Regions from separate parts of the Pseudoalteromonas sp. Xi13 genome, predicted to be linked through region 1. Evidence: predicted binding sites of a transcription regulator. Region 1 holds the regulator's gene; each other region holds the start of a gene.
What was found. The regulator FliA, encoded in region 1, starts transcription of late flagellar genes. The targets are predictions, from matches to a motif close to CTAAAGNTNNNNNNNNNNNNGCCGATA.
Positions count from the first base shown of each region.

Region 2: the regulator FliA is predicted to act here: its motif matches at 8,150-8,176, upstream of EJ103_RS15175 (DUF5610 domain-containing protein).
Region 3: the regulator FliA is predicted to act here: its motif matches at 8,661-8,687, upstream of pomA (flagellar motor protein PomA).

Region 1 is NZ_CP034439.1:2,653,660-2,663,639, forward strand. Features, by position in the region: gene EJ103_RS11970 (chemotaxis protein CheW) at 1-239, opposite strand, end outside; gene EJ103_RS11975 (chemotaxis protein CheW) at 264-1,046, opposite strand; gene EJ103_RS11980 (ParA family protein) at 1,050-1,820, opposite strand; gene EJ103_RS11985 (flagellar motor protein MotB) at 1,833-2,798, opposite strand; gene EJ103_RS11990 (flagellar motor protein) at 2,804-3,568, opposite strand; gene EJ103_RS11995 (chemotaxis response regulator protein-glutamate methylesterase) at 3,561-4,706, opposite strand; gene EJ103_RS12000 (chemotaxis protein CheA) at 4,758-6,965, opposite strand; gene EJ103_RS12005 (protein phosphatase CheZ) at 6,981-7,748, opposite strand; gene cheY (chemotaxis response regulator CheY) at 7,764-8,147, opposite strand; gene EJ103_RS12015 (RNA polymerase sigma factor FliA) at 8,189-8,899, opposite strand; gene EJ103_RS12020 (MinD/ParA family protein) at 8,926-9,786, opposite strand; gene flhF (flagellar biosynthesis protein FlhF) at 9,779-9,980, opposite strand, start outside.
Region 2 is NZ_CP034439.1:3,370,270-3,380,249, reverse strand. Features, by position in the region: gene gspL (type II secretion system protein GspL) at 1-388, shown strand, start outside; gene EJ103_RS15225 (type II secretion system protein M) at 385-858, shown strand; gene EJ103_RS15220 (type II secretion system protein N) at 862-1,620, shown strand; gene EJ103_RS15215 (UPF0149 family protein) at 1,639-2,226, shown strand; gene EJ103_RS15210 (hypothetical protein) at 2,259-2,465, opposite strand; gene EJ103_RS15205 (hypothetical protein) at 2,465-2,824, opposite strand; gene ccoG (cytochrome c oxidase accessory protein CcoG) at 3,113-4,543, shown strand; gene EJ103_RS15195 (serine/threonine protein kinase) at 4,591-5,565, shown strand; gene EJ103_RS15190 (thiol:disulfide interchange protein DsbA/DsbL) at 5,596-6,219, shown strand; gene EJ103_RS15185 (thiol:disulfide interchange protein DsbA/DsbL) at 6,238-6,876, shown strand; gene trmA (tRNA (uridine(54)-C5)-methyltransferase TrmA) at 6,943-8,040, opposite strand; gene EJ103_RS15175 (DUF5610 domain-containing protein) at 8,206-9,345, shown strand; gene murI (glutamate racemase) at 9,411-9,980, shown strand, end outside.
Region 3 is NZ_CP034439.1:834,328-844,307, reverse strand. Features, by position in the region: rRNA gene EJ103_RS03785 (16S ribosomal RNA) at 1-1,298, opposite strand, end outside; gene EJ103_RS03780 (tetratricopeptide repeat protein) at 1,927-2,784, opposite strand; gene EJ103_RS03775 (amidohydrolase) at 2,879-4,192, shown strand; gene EJ103_RS03770 (DNA topoisomerase III) at 4,214-6,154, opposite strand; gene EJ103_RS03765 (hypothetical protein) at 6,200-6,706, opposite strand; gene EJ103_RS03760 (flagellar motor protein MotB) at 6,918-7,838, opposite strand; gene pomA (flagellar motor protein PomA) at 7,841-8,608, opposite strand; gene EJ103_RS03750 (exodeoxyribonuclease VII small subunit) at 8,924-9,166, shown strand; gene ispA ((2E,6E)-farnesyl diphosphate synthase) at 9,169-9,980, shown strand, end outside.

The sequences.
Region 1 (9,980 bases):
AAACCAAAGCGTGCACGAGTATCAATAACAGTGACTACGTTACCACGTAAATTTATAATGCCAATAACGTATGAAGGTGCTCCAGGTACTGGGGCAATTTCGGTATAACGTAAAATTTCTTGCACCTGCATTACGTTTACGCCATACGTTTCTTCTTCAAGCTTAAACGTTACCCACTGTAAAATTTCATCGTTGTTATCTGCGTTTTTATTCGCTGATAATAGTCTATCTTCGCTCATGCTGTTACCCCGTTATGGTCGTTACTACTGACGGCTATCTAAGCCTTTTTCTAATAGTGCATTTAAATTATCTACATCTATTAAAGCACACATTTTTTCTTTAATAACACCGGCAAGCCAAGGGCGTTTGCCACTGTTTTTTCGCCATTTTACATCTTCTTTACTCAATGTAATGTTATTTATTAACTTTTCGGCCAATAAACCCCAGTTGCTATCGCCTAGGGTTATTAAATACTGATAATTAAGAGAGGCCTCTAACTTTTCATCGTACTTTTCAGGCATTACCCAACGGGCAGTATCAACTACGTTTAGCTTTTCATCTCTATTAAGCATAACGCCTTTAAACCATTTTGGCTTACCAAATAAATGATTTACTTCACCTAATTGATGAATTCCTCCAAGCGCTTTCAAAGGAACAGCCAATGTTAAACCAGCCACTTCAAAAAACAGAGCCTGAAATTCACCTTCAAAGTAATCTTCTTGGCTATGTAATAAAGGAGCAGGTTCTGTACTTAACTGGGTTTGCACCTCAGCTGTCTCTACTGGCTCAGGCTCAATAGGTGCTGGTGGCGAAATAGTGGCATCAGCCTCGCTATTACTCTCTTTTACTTGCTCAGAATAAAGCTGCTCGGTTACTTTTAATTGCGCTTTGGGCTTTAAAAGTACTTCGTCGTTTTGTAAGGCACTAGGTACTTGCTCAAGTAGCTTTGCTACAGGCTCAAGGTTTTCCTCAGGTTCGTCTTCGCATAATAGCGCCCCTAAGTATTGAGTCATTACTTTTTCATTAGCAAATAATTGCTTACTCATTCATTAACCTTGTCCAATTAAATAATCTAATAACGCTTTATAAGCGTAAACCCCACGTGAACGTGGACAAAACTCTATGGGCACCTTTTGTGCAAGGCTTGCATCTCTAAACTTTGTATCAACGGGGATCACCCCTGGCCATACTTTATCTTTATATGTACTTTGCAACGTTTTGTAGGCTTCAAGCGACGCTTTTGTGCGCTTATCATACATAGTAGGGATTATAGTATATTGGTACTGTTTCGCTTGAGAGCTTTGCATTAATTCCATAGTGCGCATCATTCTATCAAGCCCTTTGAGCGCCAAAAATTCAGTTTGCACAGGCACTAAAATACGTTCGCTGGCGGCTAATGCGTTCACCATTAAAACACCTAAAACGGGCGGGCAATCAAGCAGCGCATAATCGTAATGTTCACTAATTTTTGCAAGTGTTTTTTTTAAAATTAAGCCCATCCCCGTTTTATTGCCCATACTTCTATCAAGGGTTGCTATAGCCATCGTCGCGGGCAATATATCTAGGTTTTCCATGGTAGAGGGGCACAATGCTTGAAGTATTTCTTCACTTTGCATTGAGGTGCCGCGGGCAAAAATATCGTACACACTGACTTCTAAATCTTCAGAATCAATACCAAAATAGTACGTTAGTGAGGCGTGAGGGTCGGTATCAATGAGTAATACGCGTTTACCTTGCAAGGCCAAAATACCAGCAAGACTGACAGCCGTTGTGGTTTTACCTACACCGCCCTTTTGATTTGCTACTGTCCAAATCTTCACATTAAGTCCTAATTACTGTTCATTGCGCGTGGTGATTCTGATGCCACCATGAGGTAAACGAATTATTTTAATAGAGTTATCATCAGAGGGAAGTTCCACCTCTGGCTCAGGCGCAGCTTGTTGCATTTGCTCATCAGGCTCAGCTTCATTTTCGGTGGTTTGTTGTACTAAGCCATACTTAGAAAGCGCAATAACAACTTTACGATTCTCTGCTCTACCCGCTGCGGTGTCGTTATCGGCAAAAGGTGAGTATTGCCCATACCCCTCGATTGCCATTCGCGCTGGGTTAATTCCTAACGTTTCTAATTCAACTAAAATAGAGGTCGCCCGTGCAACTGACAACTCCCAGTTAGAGCGAAACATTTCATTGCGAATACTTTCGTTATCTGTGTAACCTCTTACCCTTATGTAGTTATCTACTGGGGCAATAATATCTTTTACAATTTTTACGACTTGCTTAGCTCGCGCATGGGCCACAGAGCTACCACTTGAGAACAGCATTCCTGAACTTAGCTCAATAATAAGCCAATCTTGGTTGAGCTCTAAACTTGCTTCTCCATCACGAATTTCATCAATAAGTGCTGAATGTAATTTAGTTAACAAACTATCGAGTGGTTTACCTAAATGTTTTTGTTTTATATTGCTGGTATCACTATGTCCATCTAGCAGCTCTGGGCCAGACTCCTGTTTTTGAATGCTCTCACCGTACAATAACTCTTGCTCAGGGGTAACACGGTCAGTAAGTAGCCCTTCGCCTGACACGCCCTCACCTTGTTGCGATTGCTGCCTTGCTGATTTGTCAAAAACCTGTTCTAGGGAGTCTGAGAGGATTTGAAAACTTTCTTCTTTATTTATGGCAATGGCATACATAACCACAAAAAAGGCAAACATAATGGTCATGTAATCAGCATAAGAGACTAACCAACGTTCTGTATGTTGATTTTTTTCAGCTGATTGACGTAAGCGCCGGCGTAACATAAAAGTTACTCTACCACGACATTAGGGCGCTCTGTGCGATAAGCTTCAAGCTTTAATTCTATGTTTATAGGACTTTCGCCAAGGCTTATAGCAATCACCCCTTCGGCCATCATTTCATGGTAAAGCATTTTTTGCTCTACTCGCTGCTTAAGCTTATTGGCCATAGGTAAAAATAATAAGTTAGCTAAACCCACCCCATATATTGTTGCAATAAATGCGGTGGCGACCCCTGCACCTAGCTTTTGAGGGTCAGTAATAAATGACATTGCTTGAATAAGACCAAGTACAGCCCCTAAAATGCCTATAGTTGGGCTATATCCGCCCATGGCTTCGTACACTTTACTTGCTTCAAGTAAGCGGTCTCGTTCAAGCATTAAATCTATTTCTAAGGTGTCGCGTAGCTTTTGCTCCGAACACCCATCTACTAGTAAACTAAGCCCTTTTGCTGCATAAGGATCTGGGTGACTAAGTGCCTCTTTTTCAAGCGCTAAGTACCCTTCCTGGCGAGCTTTATGCGACCACGTTTTAATTTGCTCTATGGCTTGCTCAATATTGTACTGGGGTGAAAAAAACACCCAATGGCTCATGCTTAGCGTTTTTTTAAAGGTGCTTGTCGCCGTTTGCAACATAACAGCCCCTAAGGTGCCGCCAAGTACAATAATAAGTGCAGGGCCATTAAATAACGCCGTGACAACGCCACCCTCTAAAGAGTAACCAATCGCTATAGCGGCCAGCGCAATGATTAACCCTAGAACAGAGAGCTTATCCACAACCAGTCTCTCTTTTTATTCTTGCTGCTACGTCGTTTAACGCTAAATGCTCAGATGCAAGCCCAGCGTTGGCAATGGCTTGAGGCATACCATATACCACACAGCTTTTTTCATCTTGCGCCCAAATTGTTGCGCCAGATTGCTTAAGCATTCGCGCGCCATCACGTCCATCAGCGCCCATGCCGGTTAAAACAATAGCAAGTACATCTCCTTGATAGCTTTTGGCAACACTTGCAAAAGTCACATCAACGCTTGGTTTGTAGCTTATACGTTCACTATTATCTTCAAATACACGCAACGTTTTGTTACCACTTCGCCCCTCTACCATCATTTGCTGTCCACCAGGTGCTAAGTAGGCTGTGCCGGCTTCTAGCCTGTCACCTTGTTGCGCTTCTTTAACGCGTATTTTGCAAAGGCTATTTAAACGTGCCGCAAACGCAGGCGTAAATGCCGCCGGCATGTGCTGAATTAACAAAATAGGGTGTGCAAAGTTAGCAGGTAATTGGGTTAATATGGTTTGTAAAGCAACTGGCCCGCCAGTTGAAGTGCCAATAGCCACTATTTGATAGTGTTTACCGCTGGCACGCGTGGGCATACTGGGTGTAGTTGTTGTCTGCACTGGGGCAGCACGTTGAAAGCTTCTATCAGGTTGTTTAAGCGAAGAGCTTGTTGTGGCTAGTTTGCTTGCAGGTGGAGCAGTAGTCTTACTTGATGTTAATGGCCTAACAGGGCGTGGGGCACGCCTGCGACCAATTTCCTTCACTTTGGCTTGCAATAACTTGATTGCATCTTCGTTATTTCGTGCAATGTCTTCAAACTTTTTCGGTAAAAAGTCCATAGCTCCGGCATCAAGTGCATCTAAAGTTGCGGTTGCACCGTCGCGGGTTAATGAAGAAAACATAAGTATTGGCGTTGGGTTACTCGCCATAATTTCTTTTACTGCGCTAATACCGTCAAGCACAGGCATTTCTACATCCATGGTGATCATATCTGGACGTAACTGCGCTGTTTTTTCTACGGCTTCTCTACCGTTAACAGCAAAACCTATTACTTCAATACCGCTGTCTTGTTCAAGAATTTCGCTTACTCGACGGCGAAAAAAACTGGAATCGTCAACAACTAAAACTTTTACGGCCATTGCGCTCTCTTATTAAATTTATGTGTAGGCATACACAGGTATGCCTACATTTTATCCTGCGTAATGCTTAAGCATATTAGGTACATCCAGAATCAGCGCAATACCACCGTCAGATGTAATTGTTGCACCAGCCATTCCAGGCGTACCTTGTAATAACGCATCAAGAGGCTTAATAACAACTTCTTCTTGGCCAATTAATGAATCAACCACAAAGCCAACTTGCTGAGTACCTATTTGTACAATTACCACATGACCTTGCGCTTTTCGCTGAGAACAATCAGCACCTTTAACTAGCCAATGCTCTAAGTAAAATAGCGGTATCGCTTTTTTACGGACAATAATTGTAAGCTGACCATCTACCACATTGGTTTTGGTTAAATCTAAGTGGAATATTTCACTCACACCAGCAAGTGGTAACGCAAACGTTTGCTCACCAACAATAACCATCAGCGTAGGTAAAATAGCCAGTGTTAATGGTACTTTTATCTCTAAAATAGTCCCTACGCCCAACTCTGACTGTATACTCACAGAGCCATTAAGCTGCGTAATTTTAGTTTTTACTACATCCATGCCTACGCCACGACCAGAAATATCAGATATCTCTTCTTTGGTCGAAAAGCCTGGTGCAAATATTAAGTTATACGCTTCTGTATCTGTTAAGCGACTTGCCTGATCATGATCAATAACGCCTTTACTGATCGCTATTTTTTTCAGTTTTTCCGCATCCATACCTGCACCATCATCTTTAATGGTTAACAAAATATGGTCGCCTTCTTGCGAAGCCGATAATGTAACGTTACCAGTTCTAGGCTTACCCGCAGCTTCACGCGCTGCTGGCATTTCAATTCCGTGGTCAACTGAGTTTCGTACTAAATGCACCAACGGATCGGCCAGTGCCTCAACTAAGTTTTTATCTAAATCGGTTTCTTCACCTACAAGCTGTAAATCAATTTCTTTATTTAAGCTACGGGCTAAGTCACGTACTACGCGAGGGAATCGGCCAAACACTTTTTTGATAGGCTGCATTCGCGTTTGCATTACTGCACCTTGAATATCAGCAGTGACCACATCAAGATTTGATATCGCCTTACCCATCGCTTCACTGTCTGTATTGGTCGCTAAACTGACCAACCTATTTCGTACTAATACCAACTCGCCAACCATATTCATTATTTGATCTAAACGCTTTGTATCAACACGTACTGTGGTTTCAGCAGGTGGAGGCGTAGCTTTTTTAGGTGCAGCGCTACTCGCTGGTTTTTCAGCCACTTTAGGTGTAGGCGCAGCGGCTTTTGCCGCCGGAGCTTGTTTTACTGCAGGTGCTGGCGTAGGTTTTGCTGGCGTTTGTGCTACAGGTGCAGCCTTAGGTGGCTGCGGTGCAGGTGTGTCAGCTTCTTTTGATTCTGGTGCGGCACCTTTACCATGCAATTCATCAAGCAATGCTTCAAATTCATCATCGCTGATTTCATCATCACCGCTATCATTTGTAACAGCCGCTGGTGGTGCTGTGTGTTTTACTTCTGGCTCACTGCTTGAAGTATCTCCTGCAACCGGACCAAAACTACCTACACCGTGTAATTCATCTAATAAACTGTCAAATTCATCATCGGTTATATCTGAACTTGAATCTGGCTCTGCACTTGGTTGCGACACTGGGCTTTGCCCTTTGCCGTGTAGCTCATCGAGTAAGCTTTCAAATTCATCTTCTGTAATTTCATCAATTTGCGTGCTATCTGCTGAAGGGCTTGAACCTGCCACATCAAATAGTTCATCAAATGCAAATGGGTCTTCATCATCTGTTGCGCTAACGGGAGCTGCGGGTTCTTGTTCAACAACTTCGGGGGCTGTTTCAGTAAGCTCGTCATCCGTAGGCGGTTGACCAAGTTTGTGAAGGGTTTCTAATAATTGAGGGTCTGCTGGGTCTGGCTGTTCGCGGTTTTGAATAGTGGCAAACATTTCATTAATGGTATCTAGTGCTTGTAAAATCACATCCATTAATTCTGAATTAACAGTTCTAACCCCTTGGCGTAAGAGATCAAATACGTTTTCAGCACCATGACAGGCATCAACAAGCTCAGTCATAGCTAAAAAGCCTGCCCCCCCTTTTACGGTATGAAAGCCCCTAAAAATAGCATTTAGTAACTCAGTATCTTCTGGGTTATTTTCTAGCTCAACTAACTGTTCAGATAAAAGCTCTAGGATTTCTCCAGCCTCTACAAGAAAGTCTTGTAAAATATCTTCATCGACTTCAAAGCTCATGCAGTTACTCTCCTCTTAGAAGCCCAAACTTGATAATAGGTCATCGACCTCGTCTTGGTCAGATACAACATCATTTCGCGACTCTTTATCAATAATAGGGCCTTCAGGACCTGCTAATGTTTGTGCGGCAACCAGTTCTTCTGTTTCTTGTTGTTCTTTACTTTCAACAATGCTGTCATCTTGTGCAGCAAATGCTGTTAAAAGGTGGATTAAACTTTCTTCTACTTCTCTGACTAATTCAATTACACGGCGGATAACCTGGCCGGTTAAATCTTGAAAATCCTGCGCCATTAGTACATTGGTCATTAAAGTTTGCAACTCATCGGTTTTATGATGAGAGCTGTTCATAAACTTGTCGATGCTGTGGCATAAGGTTTTAAACTCGCCCAGCTCTATTTCGCGGTTCATAAGCCTATCCCAAGTAGGCTTAATATGTGCAATTTCATCTGCTAGCTGCTGCGCAATAGGAAGGCTTGCTTCGACCGCATCCATTGTCTTATTAGCTGCATTTTCTGTCATTTCCATGACATAGTTTAAGCGCTTTTTCGCATCCGGTATTGCATCAGTGGTTAAATCGGTTAAACGCGTATCAAGTTCAAAGCTTTTAAGGGCTTCGTGTAATTGGCGTGTTAACTTACCTACTTCAGCAAAAAGCTGCGATTGCTCTTGAGAGGCAGTATCTAAAATTAATTGATCTGCTTTATCTTGCTCACCGTTTTCTAAAAAAACGACGAGCTGACGAGCTTGTTCTAAAGTAATTTGAGGCGCAGCTGGTGCTGACATAAGCCTCTCCTCTCATTAACCTAAGCGTTCAAACACTTTTTCTAATTTAGTTTTCAAAGTACCAGCAGTAAATGGCTTAACAATATAGCCATTAACACCTGCTTGCGCTGCCGCTATTATTTGTTCTTTTTTAGCTTCTGCCGTCACCATTAAAACCGGAATATGTTTTAATTTTTCGTCAGCTCTAATGGCTCTTAGCAAGTCAATACCCTGCATGCCTGGCATGTTCCAATCGGTTACAACAAAGTCAAAAACCTGATTTTGCAACATAGGTAATGCTGTAGAACCATCGTCAGCTTCTTGAACATTCGTGAACCCTAGGTCACGCAACAGATTTTTTATAATACGTCTCATTGTAGAGAAATCATCAACAACAAGAATTTTCATGTTTTTATCCAAAACATCCTCCGGTGAGGTCTTAACCTATAATTTACTTACTACTAGTTTATCCAGTCATTGATTTTTGCTTTGAGCTTAATCATCGCCTGACCATGTATCTGACTTACACGCGATTCACTTACATCGAGTATATGCCCAATTTCTTTTAAATTCATTTCATCGTTGTAATACAAAGAAAGCACCATTGCATCTCGCTCTGGTAAAGACTTTATTGCCTCTAACAATGAATTATTAAACCGTTCATTTTTAACATTATTAAATGGTTTGTCTAGCGCTAAATCTTGACCTGCAGGGCTAATAACATCTTCATCTACCCCTAGGTCTTCTATACCAAGCACTTTACTGGAATTAACATCATTTAAAATATGATGGTATTCTTCTAGCGAAATATCAAGTTTTTCAGCTACTTCAGTATCTTTTGGTTCTCTATTTAAGCTATTTTCTAATTCTGTGATGGTTTCGGCTACTAATCGGCTTTTGCGGTGTACCGAACGTGGTGCCCAATCCCCTCTGCGCATTTCATCAAGCATAGCGCCGCGAATACGAATACCAGCAAACGTTTCAAAGCTTGCCCCTTTACTGGCGTCAAAGTTTTTTGAGGCCTCGATAAGGCCAATCATTCCCGATTGGATTAAGTCATCAAGCTGAACGCTAGGAGGAAGACGAGCTATTAAATGGCACGCCACTTTTTTGACAAGCGACGCGTGCTTTTCAACAATCACATTTAAATTTTGTGTTGATTGATATCCCATAGCTCTTTTCACCGATGTTGTCATAATCAGCCGTTTACTAGCTTCTCAATGAAAAACTCTAAATGTCCTGAAGGTTGATTAGGTATAGGCCATTTTACTGCTTTTGTCGCTAATGTTTTAAACGCGACTGCTGCTGGTGAATTAGGGAAAAGATCGACAATTACTTTTTGTTTACGCGTAGATTTACGCATATTTTCATCATATGGAATAGTCGCAACAAGCTCCATAGACACATCTAAAAAGCGGTCTGTTACTTTAGAGAGCTTTGCAAAAAGCTCTTGGCCCTCGCGCATACTGCGCACCATGTTTGCAACAATTTTAAATTTATAAACGCCATGCTCGCGGCTAAGTACTTTAATAAGCGCGTAGGCATCAGTAATAGAGGTCGGCTCATCACACACCACCACCATGACATCTTGCGCTGCACGAGAAAAACTCAGCACCATGTCAGAAATACCAGCGGCGGTATCTACAATTAAAATATCAAATTCGGTATTAAGCTCACTAAAGGCACGAATTAACCCAGCATGCTCAGATGGGGTTAGCTCCACCATACTTTGCGAGCCTGATGTAGCAGGCACGATTTTAATACCGCCTGGGCCTTCAACTAAAATCTCGTCAAGTTCGCACTCGCCTGAAAGGACATGAGATAAGTTTTTTTCAACACGTAGTCCTAGCATTACATCACAATTAGCTAGGCCTAAATCGGCATCTAATACTAATACACGATTACCCTGCTGCCCTAAAGCAATAGCAGTATTTAAAGAGACGTTGGTTTTACCCACCCCTCCTTTACCGCCGGTGACAGCGATAACTTTTACGCCGTTGTTGTTGTTTTGACTCATTTTGCGCAGGCCGCTTGCTTGATCTAATACTGTGTTAATCATACATCCCTACTGTGCTTGGCGCCACTGCTTGGTGCCTTGAATGTTGTGCTTTTGCTCTTTTTAAATACAATTGCTCAGCTTTTTTTACTAGTTTTTCAGCATTTGCAACGCGAATATCTTCTGGTACACGCTGACCATTAGTAAGATACCCTATTGGAAGACGATTTTGAATCGCTATACTAATAATCTCACCT
Region 2 (9,980 bases), 720 kb from region 1:
ACTTAACTCGCGTGTTGAGCTTGCTAAAGCCCAGGTAGTGGATAGATACCAAAAAGCATTCCCCGGAACTAAAGTACGTCCTAACTTAATTAAAAGCCAAATCAGAGGCGCGCTTAAAACCATTAATGGCGAAAGTGAAGCCGGGTTTTTAGATTTGACCAGCCAATTGGTTGGCGTGTTTTCGCAAGTAAACGAATTTACGCCAGAAACCCTACGTTACGATAAACGCCGTAATGAGCTGCGAATACGCGCACGCGCAAAAGACTTTCAAACGTTTGGTAAAGTAAAAAGTATACTTGAGCAACAAGGGTTAACGGTTGAGCAAGGGTCGTTAAATAACGATGGCGATTTTGTAGTAGGCGAAATTAAACTGCGAGGTGCAGTATGAAAAAGCAAATAATACAATACTGGCGCTCTTTAAAAGAGCAAGAGCAGCAATTAATTATGGTTGCTGGTGGTATATTTGTTGTTTTTGTTTTAGTAATGGGAATTTTTAGACCTTTAAATAACGCCATATTTAAAGCTAAAAAGTCGTACGTCACTCAGCAAGAGCTGCTCGTATGGGTTGATGAAAGCATAGTAAAGTTAAAAGCGGCGGGTAACACGCAGGCAATTAGCAATCAAAATATTAGCCAAGTGGTTAATTCAACGCGTAGTCGCTACCGTATTACTATTAGTAAAATGCAGCCTAACGATAACTCGTTACGTTTAACGCTTGATTCGGTAGAGTTTAATCAATTAATAGAATGGTTAGACGAACTGGTTAATCAGCATGGCTTAACAGTAGAGAACCTTGATTTAAGCAAAGATGATAAATCAGGGTTTGTACGTGTAAGCCGCTTAGTACTAGAGAAGTAATTAATGAAAAAAATAATAATATTATCAGTGATATTTTTTATTAGTTTTATTGTGTTTTGCATAATGAAATTACCAGCGGCCATTGCGTTAGACCTAGCTAAGCCGTACTTACCTAAGCAGCTTGAAATAGGGCAAACCGTAGGGAGTGTATGGCAAGGCCAAATGATGCAAGTGCGCTATCAAGACGAGCAGCTAAATAATGTACGCTGGGATATTTCTGGCTGGCAGTTATTTACGGGTAATTTAAATGCTAACTTAAAATTTGGTAATCCGCGTGAGCGTAGCGATATTTCGGGCTATGCTGATGTGAATTACGGATTATTTAATAATGTGGTTAAAGTTACCGATGGTATAATTCGCTCGACCGTGGAGCGTGCCATGCAACGTATTGCACTACCTATACCAGCTACGGCTAAAGGCCGAGTCATTTTAGAGCTTAACGAGTACACCTCAGGTGTGCCTTATTGTGAGTCATTAAAAGGCGAGATTGCTAGCCCAAATATAGATGTTAAAGGCTTTAATGGCTGGTTTAATATAGGGCCTCTGAGTGGCATGCTAAGCTGTAAGTCGGGCGATATAGCTATTTTGGTCGACCCAGATAACACGTTAGGCCTTGAAGCCGACGCAACACTTAAAGCTAACTTTGACTTTAAAGTAGCAGGCTATGTTAAACCTGATGCCAGCTTACCAAAAGATGTACACGACGCGGTTAAGTTTTTAGGCCGCCCCGATGCACAGGGCCGCTACCCACTAAATTTTTAATGTAATAAAAGAGATTTAATGCAATTACCACAGTTTAACGAACAACACGCACAGCAATTAAGTGCATTTTTAAGTACTCAACCTCAGGCTATGTCATTAACACAAAGCCAAGGCTATCTATTTGGGGTTATTTGTTCGCCAAGCCCATTAGAAGTTCACCAGTGGTTAGCGCATATTGTGCCTAATACGGCTAACGATTTAGACGAAGAAATACTGTTTTTATTTATGGCGTTGTACCATCAAATTAGTGAGCAAGTATTTGAAACCGGTTATAAGTTACCCGCCAATTTTGACCTAGACTATACCCAAGCGTGGAGTGAAGGTTTTTTACGTGCAACTCAAGAATACGCACAACCTCTATTAACAGCTCCCGCGTTAGAGCCTGAGTACAAAGAAGCACTAGAGAGTGCGCTAAGTACGCTTAGCTTTTTTGCTGTTGATGAGCAAACAAGAGTGCAAGTTGCGCAGCAAAATAGCATGACACTCGAAGCCTTATATCAGTATCAGTACGAATCAATGGGCGACTTTGCATTAGGTTTTGCCGAGCTTATTGAAGTGGTAGCCATAAACAGTGGGCTGATTACAGATGAAGGGTGGGAAGAGTAGCCTTTAGGTGTATTAAACGGCGCTTAGGATAATTAAGCGCCAAGTTCTAAAATAATATCAGTGCAGCCTTTTTTACACTTAACAACGCCTTTACCCGGCTCGCTGGTGGCTAAATCGAGTGTTAACACCTCGCCGCACTGCTCACAATGCAAGGTTTTTCCTTGCGATAGTTTTTTAAGTATTGTGCGCTGTTTATGAAAAGAGTCACTCGCTTTTTTGTTTAACTGCGAAAAATCCACTACTTAGCTCTCTTTTGTTCTAATGCATCCGATACAATTTTACACACTGTATTTAAACGCTCTTCGTAAAAATATAAATTTAAGTCGCGCTCGCGGCAATAACGTAAATGAAATAACTGCACTGAATCATCAGTGGTAAAGGTTTTTTCAATATATTCGTGCTCAGATTCAGAGAGCTTTAACGCACTGCTAATACGGTTTTTAGCCATATTGGCTGCTGGGCTACGGTTTATTTTGCTCGCATCACTTAAAAAACCCACACCTTCACCTAATAGCTTTTCGCGGGGCTCTTTAACTAGTGGGTGATCAATAGTAAAAAACGCAAGGATCAGAATGACCAATATAATAAACTTTTTCATGAATGCGTAAACCTTGATCTTAATGGGGTAAATTTAGCAAGCAGTGTAATAAACTGCATTTTAAAAGCAAGTAACTGAGATGAATAAATTATTAGCAATCTATACCTGTAATTTTAGCCAGTATTGTTATAATAGCCAACAGCAGTTAGATATTTCTGAAATATCTGAAAGTATTCAAACAGCTGATTATTTAAACTAATCACACTTACCATTAACGAACTACAGTTACAGTATAGAATACGCACATATTGCTACGTTTTTATTTCCAAGCGGCGTTGAGGAACTTCGATGGACAAGCAAATTAAAGTAAAGAATATACCTGCAGAGGTTAAAATCCAAAAACCGGATTTAAGCCGTCAAGACGACAGGTTTAACCCACGTAACCGAATTTATGTTCGCGCAGTAAAAGGGCTTCATCAATTACTTAGACAGCGTATAGGCTTTTTAGGCATGCTTGCCTTTATGCTCTTGCCTTGGATAAATTTTAATGGCCAGCAAGCTGTGTTATTTGATTTAGTAGGCCAAAAGTACAATATTTTTGGGCTAACGCTGTGGCCGCAAGATTTCACTATATTAGCCTTTATATTTATGTTGGCCGCGTTTGCACTCTTTTTGGTTACTACCTTTTATGGCCGAGTATGGTGTGGCTATACCTGTCCGCAAACTGTATGGACCTTTATATTTATTTGGTTTGAAGAAAAGTTTGAAGGCACAGCGAATCAGCGTAAAAAGCTAGATCAACGCCCGATGGACTTTGATAAGTTTTGGCGAAAAACAGCAAAGCACACCAGTTGGGTTTTATTTGCCTTATATACGGCGATTTCGTTTGTCGGATACTTTACGCCTATCCGTGAATTACTCCCTGACTTTGTTACCTTTAACGTAGGTGGTTACGCGCTGGTAAGTATTATTTTCTTTGCAGCGTGTACTTACGCTAACGCAGGGTGGATGCGTGAAATTATGTGTTTACACATTTGCCCCTATTCACGTTTTCAATCAGCTATGTTTGATAAAGACACTTACACCGTAACCTACGATGAAAAACGCGGCGAAAGCCGAGGCCCCCGTTCGCGTAAAATTGCCCACGAAGATTTAGAAATGGGCGATTGTATAGACTGTAACTTGTGTGTACAGGTGTGCCCTACAGGGATAGATATTCGTAATGGTTTGCAAGCCGAGTGTATAAACTGTGGTGCATGTATTGATGCCTGCGATGGTGTAATGGATAAAATGAATTACCCGCGTGGTCTTATTTCTTATACTACAGAGCGCAATCTCGAAACACCTGAAAATAAAACCAACCCACTGCGAGCTAAAATCATAGGTTACACGGTCATACTGGTGGTGCTTACCAGTGCGCTGGTGGCTAACATTGCATTTAGAAAGCCTATGGACTTTGACATAATACGAGACCGTAACCAACTGTATCGTGTTGACTTTAATGGCTTGGTAGAAAACACCTATACATTAAAAGTAATCAACAAGGCGCAGTACGAGCAAACCTTTAATATTGATGTTCAAGGCCTTGAAAACTTTAAGTACATTGGCAAGCAAACATTTACAGTGCAAGCAGGGCAATCGCATAATGTGCCACTGTCACTTGTAATGGACCCGTATGATTTAAAAGTGCCAATGACGGAGTTTAACTTTGTACTTTCACCGGTTAATGACCCAGATGAAAGCATATCGCAACCGAGTAACTTTTTTAAAGCGCGATAAACACACTAACAAAAGCGGGGTAACCCGCTTTTTACATTAAGAAGCCCATGAGTAAATTTAGTTTTGAAGATTTAACGCCCGACTTAATTCTCGATGCAATAGAAAGCGTTGGTATATATGCAGAGTCAGGTTTATTAGCACTTAATAGCTACGAAAACAGAGTCTACCAATTTAAGGCGGAAGATGGCCTGCGCTACGTTGTTAAGTTTTACCGCCCAGAGCGCTGGAGCAAAGCGCAAATACAAGAAGAGCACGACTTTGCATTTGAATTAGCTGAGGCCGAAGTACCCGTTGTTGCACCCATTAAGCACAACGGAGAAAGCTTATTTGAGCACCAAGGTTATGTATTTGTGTTATTTCCAAGTGTAGGCGGGCGACAATTTGAAGTTGATAACCTGGATCAGCTTGATGTAATGGGTCGTTTAATTGGCCGTATGCATCAGGTGGCTAAAAGCAAAGCATTTGAGCACAGACCTACCTTTAGCTGCGAAGAATATTTGCATACAGCTAAAGTTCATCTGCAAAAAAGTAATTTGGTACCTATGGGGATCAGCACGGCTTTTTACACCATATTGGACTTGGTTATTGAACAAGCGCAAGCACAGTATAAAAATGTGCAAGGGATCCGCTTACATGGTGATTGCCACGCAGGTAACATTTTGTGGGCAGGCGAAGCACTTATGTTTGTTGATTTAGATGACGCTCGTCAGGGGCCGGCCATTCAAGATTTATGGATGATGCTCAGTGGCGATCGTCAAACACAGCTGTTACAGTTAGACACCCTTGTAAATGCGTATGAAGAGTTTTGTGATTTTGACCACACTCAACTCAAATTAATTGAACCGCTTCGTGCAATGCGTATTATTCACTATATGGGTTGGGTAGCTAAACGATGGAGTGATCCTGCGTTCGTACGGAACTTTTCATGGTTTGCTGAAGACAAATACTGGGAGCAACAAATTTTAGCGCTTAAAGAGCAGTTTGCAGCACTGCAAGAAGCTCCGCTGAAGTTATTGCCATAAAATTTTATTTAAAAAGTACACGAGATACCAATGCTTAAAAAATTGAAACTGAGCCTACTACTTTTATGTTTACCATTTGCAGCCCTTGCTGCACAGTTTGAAGCCGATAACCAGTATACTGTTATTGATGTAGAAAAAAGCGCAGAGCTGCAAGTAACCGAATTTTTCTCGTTTTACTGTCCGCATTGTTTTAAATTTGAGCCTGTTGCAAAGGCAATTGAAAAAAGCCTACCTGAGGGCACTGAATTTATAAAAAATCACGTTAACTTTTTAGGCGGTGTATCACCACAGGCGCAAAGCAACTTAAGCTACGCCTACTTAATCGGTAAAAAACACGGTCAAGCACAAAGTATCAGCGACCAAATTTTTAAAAGTATTCATGTACAGCGCGCACCTTTAACGCAAATGAAAGACGTTAAAAAATTGCTTGAAGTTAACGGTATCGATAGCGCAACGTTTGATCAAGACATTGCCAGCATGCCAATTATTTCAGCTGAGCGTGCAATGCAAGATAAACAAAACAAATATTCAAAACTAGGTGCGCTAACCGGTGTGCCTACCTTTATCGTAAACGATAAATATAAAATAAACATTAACACCATTAATAACCAGCAAGAACTGAATGAGTTAGTTGCTTTTTTACTAACACTTTAATCTCGGAGAACAATAACAATGATCAAATTAGTTAAAGCAGGTTTACTTGCATTACTACTGCCTATGGCTGCGAGCAGTGTAGCCGCCACTTATGAAGAAGGCGTACATTACGATGTGGTTGCAGAGCGCGCGACTAAAAAGCCAGAAGTAAAAGAGTTTTTCTCATTTTATTGCCCTGCTTGTAATAACATGGAAGCGTTAATTGGTGAGTTTAAGCCGAAGCTAGATAAAGACGTTAAATTTAAAAAGAGCCATGTTGATTTTGTCGGTGTTCGCGATCCAGAAAACCAACAAATGATGAGCCAAGCGCTAGCAACCGCGGAAGTACTTCCGCAAAAAGATAAAATTGTTGCGGCTATTTTTAATCACATTCACACTAAGCGCGCTAAATTTAACGAGCTTGCAGATGTAAAAGATGTATTTGTAGCGCAGGGTGTTGATGGCGATAAGTTTGATAAACTATACAAAAGCTTCTCGGTACGTACATTAAGCTCTAAAATGAAGCGTGACCAAAATTACTTTAAAGAAAAAGGCGCGCTACGTGGCGTACCAACCTTTATCGTAAATGGTAAATACAAATTAAATCTAGGCCGTGAGTCTGGTATTACCGCGCCAGAAGATATTAGTAAATTAATTAACTATTTAGCGAACAAGTAAGGTTTGCTAAAACAAAAAAAGCTCCGTAAGGAGCTTTTTTTATGGAAGTGATTTAAATTTAACTCACTATTTTCTTTGTAAGAAAACACCCGATTCTATGTGGTGCGTATAAGGGAACTGATCAAATATCGCAAAGCGCTTAACATTGTGAGTACGGGTTAAATGATCTAAATCGCGCTCAAGCGTTTCTGGGTTGCACGATATATAAATAATGTTCTCGTAGTTGGCTACTAAGTCACAGGTAAGGGTATCCATACCTGCGCGTGGAGGGTCGACTAAAATAGTTTGGCAATCGTAACTTTTTAAATCTATCCCCTCTAAACGCGAAAAGGTACGTTCACCATTCATTGCCTGGGTAAACTCTTCACTCGACATACGAATTATATCTAAGTTATCTACCTTATTTTTAGCAATGTTGTATTGCGCCGAATGCACAGAAGACTTAGATATTTCAGTAGCCAATACGCGATTAAACGAACCCGCCAATGCAATAGAGAAATTACCATTACCACAGTAAAGCTCCAGCAGGTCATTACTCAGTGGTTTACATAAGTCTTGTGCCCACTCCAGCATTTTTATATTCACTTTAGCATTAGGTTGCGTAAAGCTATTTTCTACTTGTTGATAAATAAGCTCCTGGCCGTTTACGGTTAAACGCTCAGTAACAAAATCATTGCCTAGTACTTCTTTTTGTTTGCGCGCACGACCAATAAAGTCAATATTGTATTTACTGCTCAGTTTTTCTTTCAGGGCTTTTATTTCAGTTAGCCACTGCTCATCGAGTGGTTTGTGATAAAGCAAGCTTACTAAAATCTCGCCACTTAATGACGATAAATAATCGATTTGAAACAGCTTACGGCGTAATACTTCACACGACTTTAAATTATCAATCATCACCTGCATAACTTCACCAACTAATGGCGCGGCAGGGTCAAAGGTGTCGACGCGAATTTTTTCTTTCGTGGCCTGATCAAACATAATATGAAATAGATCATCCCCATCGTGCCATACTCTAAATTCAGCACGTTGGCGGTAGTTAATTGGCTCTGAGCTAAACACCTCTAACGCTTGCACACCAAATCGCTTAAATTGCGACGTAATACGCTGCTCTTTTTCATTTAGCTGCGTATCGTACTGTGTGGTATCTATCTTAATCACTGCCATTAATGCTACTACCTTATCTATGAGATCTATTTATCGGCGCTATTGTAGGGAGCGAGCAGTATTTGTCTAGTTTTGCTGATAATAAAGTTGCTGTTTTTTTAAACATGCACTTTAGTTTTGTCACTATTAGCCGATAATAAGCTAAGTACGTAACGGAGGTGGATCATGAAAATCGGTAATTATGGCTATACGCCAAACAACAACGTAAACAAATTCAATAATAAAGAGGCGCTACAGCAGCCAACAATCCAATCTCCGCAAGAAAGTTCATTACAGCGAGGCAGAGAACTTGCTGCAAAAGTGCTTGGCGACAAAATGGCAGAGCAACTAGGTTTACCTGTTGAGCAAAAACAAGCCGATAAACCTTTATTCGATTTTGATGAAATAGTAAAAAATGTACTCGACTTTGTATCTGGTGCAGTTAATAAAGCCAAAGCCAATGGTGCCGATGACGATAAATTAAAAAATATGTTAGATGATGCGCGCACAGGTGTTCAAACCGGTATAGACGAAGCGGTTGATGAACTAAAAGGCACCGGTGTATTTAACGAAGAAATGCAAGAGGGCATCGACAAGTCAAAAGAAGGCATTTTTGAGGGGCTTGATGAGTTTGAGCAAACCCTATTTAACCCACAAGCGGCCAGTGTTAGCGTAAGCCAAGCACAATATGTAAGTATGAGCAGTAATGCCGAGTATAAGTTTACAACGGCCGAAGGTGATGAGGTCAGTATTAGCTTTGCTGATGCATATGAGTCTCAAACAGCGAGCGGGTATCAACAAAGCAATAACAGCGAATCGTTTGCCAGCTCATCGTCGCAATCTCGAGAGCTGTCTTTTTCAATGTCAGTTAATGGTGATTTAAACGAACAAGAGCAAGATGCTATTAATGCCATGATGGAAGAGCTACAAGGTGTAAGTAAAACATTCTTTAGTGGTGATTTGGATGAAGCATTTGAGAAAGCACAAGAGCTGAGCTTAGGCAGTGAGCAACTCGTTGCATTTTCAATGGATCTTCGCCAAACAAAAACAGTCGCTACCGTTAAAAGTTATGAGCAATATCAGCCAAACCCAACAAAAGAAGTAGCCGATGCGATCGCACCTTTTAATGACGATCTAAAAAATGCATTTGATAAAGCATCGCAACTAGGCCTAGAAGATCAGCTTGCCGGTATTATAGAGTGGCTCAACCAAGATCAAGCCGCAGTCGATCAGCTAGTTGATTACACCCAGGCAATGTTTGAAAACCTAAACCAATTAAATTCAGCGGGCGATGCACTCGACGCGCTAAAGTCTGAGCAAAGCTAAACTACTTTCTTTTATAAATACCTCATGGCAAACTGCCGTTCTTAATAAACAGTAGGAACCAAAGTTTGTCAGCCCACATAATGGTATTTGATTCAGGTATAGGTGGCACCACCGTGCTTGAGCATATTCAAAAGCGTATTCCAGATGCACAGTACAGCTACTTTATGGACAATGCGTTACTCCCTTATGGCGCGCAAACCCAGCAAACTATTATAGGGCGTTTATGCTCACTCATTTATTTTATTGAGCAAAACGCGCTTAATGTCGACCTTATTGTTATAGCCTGCAATACAGCCTCTACATCAGCCTTGAGTGAAGTACGCAAAATTACATCAATACCTATTGTCGGCGTAGTGCCAGCAATAAAGCCTGCTGCTGAAGTAACTCGCACAAAGCACATCGGCTTATTGGCAACCCCCGCCACAGTTGCAAGCCCCTATACTCATACATTAATAAAAGAGCATGCCAGCAACGTAACAGTGAGTTTATATAGCAGTGTTGAGCTGGTGGCATTGGCAGAGCAGTTATTTTTCACTCAGCAGCTAGATATACTCAAACTGCACAAAGAGCTTACGCGTTTGCGCATTAACTCAGATATAGATGTACTTGTACTAGGTTGTACACATTTCCCAATT
Region 3 (9,980 bases), 1.8 Mb from region 1:
CGGACTACGACGCACTTTAAGTGATTCGCTTACTCTCGCGAGTTCGCAGCACTCTGTATGCGCCATTGTAGCACGTGTGTAGCCCTACACGTAAGGGCCATGATGACTTGACGTCGTCCCCACCTTCCTCCGGTTTATCACCGGCAGTCTCCTTAGAGTTCTCAGCATTACCTGCTAGCAACTAAGGATAGGGGTTGCGCTCGTTGCGGGACTTAACCCAACATCTCACAACACGAGCTGACGACAGCCATGCAGCACCTGTATCAGAGTTCCCGAAGGCACCAAACCATCTCTGGTAAGTTCTCTGTATGTCAAGTGTAGGTAAGGTTCTTCGCGTTGCATCGAATTAAACCACATGCTCCACCGCTTGTGCGGGCCCCCGTCAATTCATTTGAGTTTTAACCTTGCGGCCGTACTCCCCAGGCGGTCTACTTAATGCGTTAGCTTTGAAAAACAGAGCCGAGGCTCCGAGCTTCTAGTAGACATCGTTTACGGCGTGGACTACCAGGGTATCTAATCCTGTTTGCTCCCCACGCTTTCGTACATGAGCGTCAGTGTTGACCCAGGTGGCTGCCTTCGCCATCGGTATTCCTTCAGATCTCTACGCATTTCACCGCTACACCTGAAATTCTACCACCCTCTATCACACTCTAGTTTGCCAGTTCGAAATGCAGTTCCCAGGTTGAGCCCGGGGCTTTCACATCTCGCTTAACAAACCGCCTGCGTACGCTTTACGCCCAGTAATTCCGATTAACGCTCGCACCCTCCGTATTACCGCGGCTGCTGGCACGGAGTTAGCCGGTGCTTCTTCTGTCAGTAACGTCACAGCTAGCAGGTATTAACTACTAACCTTTCCTCCTGACTGAAAGTGCTTTACAACCCGAAGGCCTTCTTCACACACGCGGCATGGCTGCATCAGGCTTGCGCCCATTGTGCAATATTCCCCACTGCTGCCTCCCGTAGGAGTCTGGGCCGTGTCTCAGTCCCAGTGTGGCTGATCATCCTCTCAAACCAGCTAGGGATCGTCGCCTTGGTGAGCCATTACCTCACCAACTAGCTAATCCCACTTGGGCCAATCTAAAGGCGAGAGCCGAAGCCCCCTTTGGTCCGTAGACATTATGCGGTATTAGCAGTCGTTTCCAACTGTTGTCCCCCACCTCAAGGCATGTTCCCAAGCATTACTCACCCGTCCGCCGCTCGTCAGCAAAGTAGCAAGCTACTTTCTGTTACCGCTCGACTTGCATGTGTTAGGCCTGCCGCCAGCGTTCAATCTGAGCCATGATCAAACTCTTCAATTAAAAAGTTTTTTGTCTTTCGACAGCTCAATGAATTCTGAATTTATTTAATATCTTTCGATATTGAATTGACTGTGCCGAATAATTATCGAAATAACTATTCTGTTGGTCACTCAGTTTTCAATTGAGACTCTAATTTGTTTGCCTCGTCACTTGCTCAATAAAGAACGAAGTAGCTTGGCTGTTAGAACTCAATCTGTACGAGTGCCCACACAGATGATTGCTTTATATTGTTAAAGAACGTTGCGATTAAAGCGTTAAACTTTATCTCGCTAGGGCTGCGCATCTTACGCTTTCCTATTTTTTTGTCAACACTTAATTTTGTTAAACTTGAAAGTTTTTAAAACTAAGTTTTACTCAACTCACTGAGTAGCTCGTGCCTCGCTATGCGTTGCGCTCTGCCGTCTCAGTGGGGTCGCATTATAGGGAGAACGGATTTTTACGCAAGCGTTTTTTAATAAAAACTATAAATAAAAGCTCTTTCGTGTATTTTTCACTCTAACGAGCCAAAAACAGTACAAAAAACAAACTAAACCTATATGTAAAGCCCAGTTTGTTTTAAATATAACGATGTATAAAACGCAAAAAGCACCTATAAGGTGCTTTTAAGTTAATTTATTAACTGCGCGTATTAATACAAAATACTATAAAGCTTTCTTCTGTATTTTGCTGCAAGTGCATCTCCATCTGGTAGAGAAGCGATAATTGCTAAAAAGCTTGCTTTAGCGTCATTAAAGTTAAGATCCTTTTTAAGTACGCTGAAGAGTGTTTCGAGTGCTTCTTCTTTTCGTCCTGCATCATTTAGCAATTGGCTTAGCTCTATTTTCAGGTCTAAATCATTTGGGTACTTTTCTACTTGAGATTGCTTTTCTTTTATCTCTGGCGAGTCGGTAGCTTCTAGAGCCGCTTCGCATTTAGCTTTTATATTATGAAAATAAGCATCTTGCTCTTGGGCGTCAATTGTATCAATGAGTGCTTGCGCATCATCTAACTTGTGTATTTGAATGCATATATCGGCTAACACAAGCTTTATACGTGCGTTTGCACTGTCTATTTCATACGCTTGCTTTGCGTAATTAAATGCAGCATTTAGATCCGACTTTAATAATGCTTGTTTTGCTTGTTCAAGAAGTAGGTCCTGTTGCGCTGGTAAATGCTTACTCAGGGCTTCGCGAATTTGCGTGTCTGTTTGTGCACCCGCTAATAAATCTACTGGAGCTGAATCTTTTAACAACACAAGTGTAGGTAAGGTTTGCAAGCCAACCTGCTGCGCTAATTGCGAGGCGAGTGCTTGTTCTGCGTCACAATCAAGATTAGCCACTACAATATGGTCTTTATATTGCGTAGCTAAATTTTCTAATATACCGATTTGGCTAATACACTCAGGACTTTGTGGTGAGTGGAAGTTAAGCAGCACCAACTTTTGTTGTGATGTTTCACCGAGTACTTGCTGAAGGTTTTGTGCGTTGATACTAACTATGTTGCTCATTGAATTAATTGCCATATTCATTTATTTAGGTTTTTATATGGAGACGAACATAATAAATACAAGTATTAAATACTTTCAAATAATGAGGGAAAACATGAAAATCACCTATCTAGCTGCAGCATTAATGATAGCAAGCCCACTTACTTTCGCTAAGTCACTAAGCTTAGATTTAACTAAGAGTATGCCAGCTATTGAAAAGTTTTACCTCGACTTACATCAATCTCCAGAGCTTTCATATCACGAACAAGAAACTGGCCAAAAAATAGCAGCGCAATTAACAAACCTTGGGTTTGACGTAACAGATAATGTGGGCGGCTATGGTGTGGTAGGGATTTATAAAAATGGCACCGGCCCTACAATAATGATTCGTACTGATACCGATGGCCTACCAATCACAGAGCAAACCGGTAAACCTTATGCATCTAAAGTACAAGTGACCAATGAGCATGGGAATAAAGTAGGTGTAATGCATGGCTGTGGCCACGATATACATATGAGCTCGTTTATTGGTACTGCTGAGCAACTTATTGCCCATAAAGATAAGTGGCAAGGAACGTTAATGATGGTTGCGCAACCTGCAGAAGAAGTTGGCGGTGGAGCAAAAGCCATGTTAAGTGAAGGCTTATTTAGTAAATATGCTAAGCCTGATCATGTTATTGCGCTGCATGTTAGTGCCAGCGTGCCTGCGGGTAAGGTATCAATGAAAAACGAATACACCATGGCAAGTGTTGATTCAGTAGATATAACTATAAAAGGTAAAGGCGGACACGGCGCCTACCCGCACACAACCGTAGACCCTGTTGTTATTGCGGCGCGTACGGTATTAGCATTACAAACAATCACAAGCCGCGAGCTTTCTCCACTTGAGCCTTCCGTTGTGACTGTGGGCTCTATTCATGGTGGCTCAAAGCATAATGTGATTTCCGATGAAGTAAAACTACAGCTTACGCTTAGAAGCTACAACCCAGAGGTACGTACGGCGCAAATAGCAGCAATAAAACGTATAACAGCGGGTATTGCTCAAAGTGCTGGCCTTACTGAGTCACACTACCCTGTTGTTCACGTTCATGAAGATGAATCTATTCCATCTACTTACAATAACCCTCAGCAAACTAATATTGTTAGGAGTGCTATTGCTGATGCAATTGGCGAAACTAATGTACTTGAGACAAAAGCGGTTATGGCTGGTGAAGATTTTGGACTGTACGGTAGAACTGATGAAAACATTCCTATTACGTTATTTTGGTTAGGTGGAGTAAACCAGCAGCAATATAAAAATGCGATGAAAAGTAACCGAACACTTCCCTCATTACACTCAAGTAAATTTGCGCCAGATTATAAAGTAGCATTACCGACCGGTATAAAAGCCATGAGTAACGCTGCAGTCGCGTTATTTAATAAAAAATAAGCGTATTTGAGAGCTCAGCGATTAAGTGGTTGCTGAGCTCTTTTTATAATTTGATTTTTTAAATGGTGCTTTTTTACCACCCTTAGCAAAGCGCTTTTTAGGTGGCGTTTTAGGTAGCTTTGAAAATACATGGCTATCACAACTAGCTGCTTGCTGTACAAAACCTTCAAGCTCCACCAGCAGTGGTTGTAAAAATTGCTGGTAGCTCATTGCTTGTTGAGCAATGTTGCCTAAACTCGCCTCCCATTTAGCGGTCAAATCGGGGCTAGCTAAGCCCTCTGGTAAAACACTAATAAGTGCCAAGCCTGTTTGTGTTGCTTTAATTGATTTACCTTCGCGCTTTAAAAAACGACGCCTAAATAATAATTCAATAATGCCTGCGCGGGTTGCCTCTGTTCCTAGCCCATCGGTCTCTTTGAGTATTTTTTTAATTTGTGAATCTTTTACATAACGACTAATGCCGGTCATGGCACTTAGCAATGTTGCATCAGTAAAATGAGACGGTGGCGTAGTGTGTTTTTCTACCACTTCACCTTTAGTGCAGTTAAGCGCCATGCCTTTTGTTAAATGAGGCAAGGTTGCTTCATCTTTTAGCTCGGCTTTGCCCATTAATACCTTAAACCCTAAGCTTACATCTTGCTTTGCATTGGCTTTAAATAAACCTCCCGCAATTGTTACCTCTACTTTAGTTTCGTTATAAATATAATCGGGGTAAAACTGAATTAAGTAATGCCTACTAATAAGTTGATATGCTTTTGCTTCATCAGCCGCCAAAGTCACTGTTTTTAGTTGTTTGGCGGTAGGTACAATTGCATGGTGCGCAGCCACTTTTGCATCGTTAAAACATTTGCTGCGTTTTTTAGCGTCTGCCCCATTCACAAACTCAGTATTTTGACCGCCATTAGCTGCAATTGCTTTTAAAATTGCAGGCGCATCTAAATGATGCTCTTTAGGCAAATAACGATTATCAGAACGAGGGTAAGTAATTAACTTATGACGCTCATAAAGCGTTTGGCAAATATCGAGTACTTGCTGAGCTGCCATACCAAATGCCTTTGCAGCATCTATCTGCAGTGCCGATAAATTATAAGGCAGCGGCGCGCTTTGTTTTTTTTGTTTTTGTTCGAGCGCAGTGACTTCAGCTGGTTGATTGGCTATTCGCGAGGCGACGTTTTCGGCTAATGCATTATTTAAAACGCGGCCCTCTTCATCTTGGTACGGCTCGCAGGCTTTGCTTGGTACCCACTTGGCCACAAAGCTTTGCTGCTCAGGGGTTATTAAATGCGCCAACACTTCATAAAATGGTTTTGACACAAAGTTAGCTATTTCGTTATCCCGGTTAACCACTAAACCTAAAATTGGGGTTTGTACGCGACCCACCGACAACACATTGCCAAAGCCTGCTTTTTGACCCGCCAGCGTATAAGCACGCGTAAGGTTCATACCAAATAGCCAATCTGCACGTGAACGCGCAAGCGCCGACACACTAAGCGGAATAAATTCACGATTTGAACGCATAGTCGTAAGCGCTTTTTTTACCGCCGCTAAATTTAAATCACTTATAAGTAAACGCTGAATGCTTTGCTTTTTGGTTTTACTTATTTTGGCTTGCTCTATGACTTCATCAACCAACAATTGGCCTTCGCGATCGGGATCGCCCGCATGCACGAGTACTGATGCCTGCTTAATTAGCTTTTTTAAAATAGTTAATTGTTTACGCGTTTTCGTTTTTGCCTTGAGCTGCCATTGTTCTGGCACTATGGGGAGGTGTTCAAATTGCCACTTTTTAAAACGCGCATCATAATCATCAGGTTCAGCTTGCTCTAGTAAGTGCCCTATACACCACGAGACACAGTCACCATTAGCCACTTCTATATAACCATCGTGTTTTTTATGTGGTTTTGGCAATGCATCAGCAATAGCTCTGCCAAGTGATGGCTTTTCTGCGATATAGAGTTTCATGGGAGTTGCTCATTAACTGTTTATATGAACAGTAGTTTAGCACAGCTATTTAGAAGGTGGAGCGCTTTCTATTTTTGAGGGGGTATTACTTTTTTTAGCGAAAAGCATAATTAAAGGTAAATAACACACTATGACGGTGCCAATGTTGATAAAGGGCATTAACGTTTTGTAAATAATGGTGCTGTACGCCAAATCCCAAAGGTGACGGTCAACTAATCTGAATAATTGTAATATAGGTGCGCCAATAACCACTAACTGACCAATAACGCATTGCCATAAATAAACTTTATCTTTTATTCCCCAATAAGCTATTAACGCCATCCATATAATATCGGTAGCCGCCCATACTAAATAACGATAGATATAAATATCGTCAAACTCTCTCAAGCTAGAGGCTGTTATCCCCCCAAAGAAGAAAAAAGCGACGGTCAGTAATGCAAACCTAAAGGCTAAGTAATCTTTAAATATAAAAAATATTAAAAGAGCCGGGCTTAGCATAAAGACCCAGCTTTTACTTAAAATACTAACGAAATACAAAAACCAATCAGGCAAAATGTTTTACCTTATTTTTCTTTTGTATCGTCGTCGGTACCATCACCATTACCTGGCATATCACAATATTTAATTATAACTTTCACAGCACATCCATTACATATGTTAAGGAAATGTACTTTAAGCTAAAATAATGAACTTGCCAAGATACTTAGGCGATTAAGTACCTTAAAAAGAAACTTAATTAGAGAAATTAGCGCCCGCTACTAGCCTAGCGCACATCAATAGGGTCTGACTCTTTAGCCTTACCTTGTAAGATTGATATTTCTACTCGGCGATTTCGGCGTCTATCTTCGTTTGAATCATTCGGCACAAGTGGACGAGTATCAGCACGCCCTACTACCATCATACGGTTTTTATCAAACCCTTGTACCGTTTGTAATTCGCTTGCTACTGCTACAGCACGCTTTGACGATAAGTCCCAGTTATTAATATATAACTCGTTAGAAACCTGAAAATCATCGGTGTGACCCGATACCGTAATTTCACCAGGTACATCTTTTAATAACTCACCAATATCTTGAATTATGGGCTTAAACTTAGGTTGTAAAAAAGCACTGCCAGAGGGAAATGAGCCATTTTCACGGATACGAATAATGATTTGCTGCCCTAAAGATTCAAGCTCGATTGCACCGTCGATAATTTGTTTTTCGAGCTGTTGCGCTATTTTTTTCACTAACTCGTTAGTTTGTTCTTGATCGGCGGCTGAAGTTGCTTGCTCTGAAGATTGCTGCTGCGATGTACTACGTGACTCGCCACCACGTTTATCGCCACGTTGCTCTTGTCTACCACCAGCAGAGCTTTCATCACCCGCTTGAAACTCTAACATTTGCTGGGTCATTTCAACCGTTTGTTGCTGAATGGTTTCTATCGGGGTAGGTTCAGGCTTACCAGGGGTAAATTCCATAGCAATAACCGAGGTCCCTTTAGGGATATCTTTTACTTCTATTTTGTTTTGCACACCAAATGCAAACTTCATCGAGCCTGCTATTTGCTTAAATTTAAGTACATCCATTTCTGAAAACGCGAGCAAAAGTACAAAAAAGCACATTAAAAGCGACATTAAGTCGGCAAATGTTCCCATCCAAGCAGGCAAACCTGGGGGTGGGCATTTGCACTCTTGATCAGACATGGTTACTCCTCGGTATCTACTTTGCGCTTAGACTCAGCAAGGTAGTTTTTCAAAATACCTTCAATTACTTTCGGGTTTTGGCCATCTTGAATACCTAAAATAGCATCCAGTATTAGACGCTGGTTCATGGCCTCTTCGTCTTTACGAAGCTCAAGTTTAACCTGAATAGGAATAGCCACTACATTTGCTAAAAATGCACCATATAAAGTAGTTAATAATGCCACCGCCATTGCGGGGCCAATGGCTTTAGGGTCATCCATGTTAGATAACATAGCAACTAAGCCTATTAACGTTCCTATCATACCCATTGCTGGGGCTATATCGGCAAGTGACTTAAATAAACCGGCGCCCAGTTCGTGACGAGTTGTGGTTAAAGAAATGTCTTTTTGAAGCGTGGCACGAACTACATCAGCATCGTGGCCATCAACGAGCATATCTACACCTTTGCGCATAAAAGGGTTTGGTATTTCGGCTTCTTCGAGGGCTAAAAACCCCCCTTTACGGGCTGAATCAGCAAGTTCAACTGCTTTTTCAATCAGCTCTTCTGGCGATTCGATTTTAAACACAAATGCTTTACCAACAACTTTACCTATGCCCAAAAACTGCGACAAGGTAAAGTTTGATAACACAATAAATAGTGAGCCACCAAATACAATTACACTAGAAGGCGCATCGGCAAACATCCCCATTTCACCGCTACTACTCATAAACATGGACATGACAATTAAACCAATTGCGCCAAGGATCCCAATTATGGTTGCTAAATCCACATTTCCTCCAAAGTATTATACTTTGTTATTCAAACTTTTATTATTAACTGCTTATCGGCAAGATACTGAAATACTTAAGCCATTTTTGAAAAAAGTGTAAAACACTGTGTTTGGCCTAATTTTAGATCAAGATACCCTACTCGCCTAGCGACTGATTAATTTTATTGTACACAGTGAGCACTAATACGCATCTTATACATGGTAAAAATACGATTTAAACTGATATAACTCAAAAAACAACGATCATCCTTTGACCTAGTTTAGCATTCCCCCTAAAATTGGCTCCTAAATTTATCATGCTGGCTGAAATTAAACATGGCGACTAAAAAACCTGAAAACCTAAGTTTTGAACAAGCACTCGAAGAACTATCAACCATTGTCGGTGAAATGGAACAAGGTGATTTATCGCTTGAGCAGTCGTTAAAGCAATTTGAGCGTGGTATAGCCTTAGCTAACGCCTCAACGGGTAAGTTACAACAAGCAGAACAAAAAGTGTCTATTTTGATGGGTAATGACGAAAAAGCAGCGCTTACTTCATTTAACAACGATATGGAATAACCGTGAGCATACAAGAAAAAATAGAATGTGCTCAACAAGATGTCGTAAAGACCCTGCAACAGTACTTTGATCAACCCCTTGATACCGCACACACAGTAAAAGAAGCTACGCAGTACGGCTTATTTAACGGTGGCAAGCGTTTACGCCCCTTTTTAGTCTACGCAAGTGGTGAAATGCTCGGAGCTAATAAGCAAGATTTAGATATTCTTGCTGCTGCTATTGAGTGTATTCATAGCTACTCGTTGGTACACGATGATTTACCAGCCATGGATGATGACGACCTTCGCCGTGGACGCCCAACTTGCCATATAGAGTTTGACGATGCGCATGCAATTTTAGCAGGCGATGCACTACAAACATTAGCCTTTGAGCTTATCTCGGCTCACAATTTTACCTGCAGCGCATCAACACAAGTAAAAATGATCAGCGCACTGGCTAAAGCATCGGGGCTTGAAGGCATGGTAGGCGGGCAAGGGCTAGATATTGCAGCCACAGATAAAGTGATTACAGTACAACAGCTTGAACGAATTCATAAATTAAAAACGGGTGCCTTAATCAACTGTGCCATTACATTGGGTGCATTATGTAGCGAAAAAGCAGACAAACAAACCTTAGAAAACTTACGTGTTTTTGGGTATGCTATAGGGCTGGCATTTCAAGTGCACGACGACATTTTAGATGTTGAAGGTGACACATTTACTTTAGGTAAGCCACAAGGCTCTGATTTAGCTGCTAATAAAGCAACTTATCCGGCCCTATTAGGTATGCAAGGTGCCAAGCAAATGGCGCAAAATTTAATAGAGCAAGCGCATCA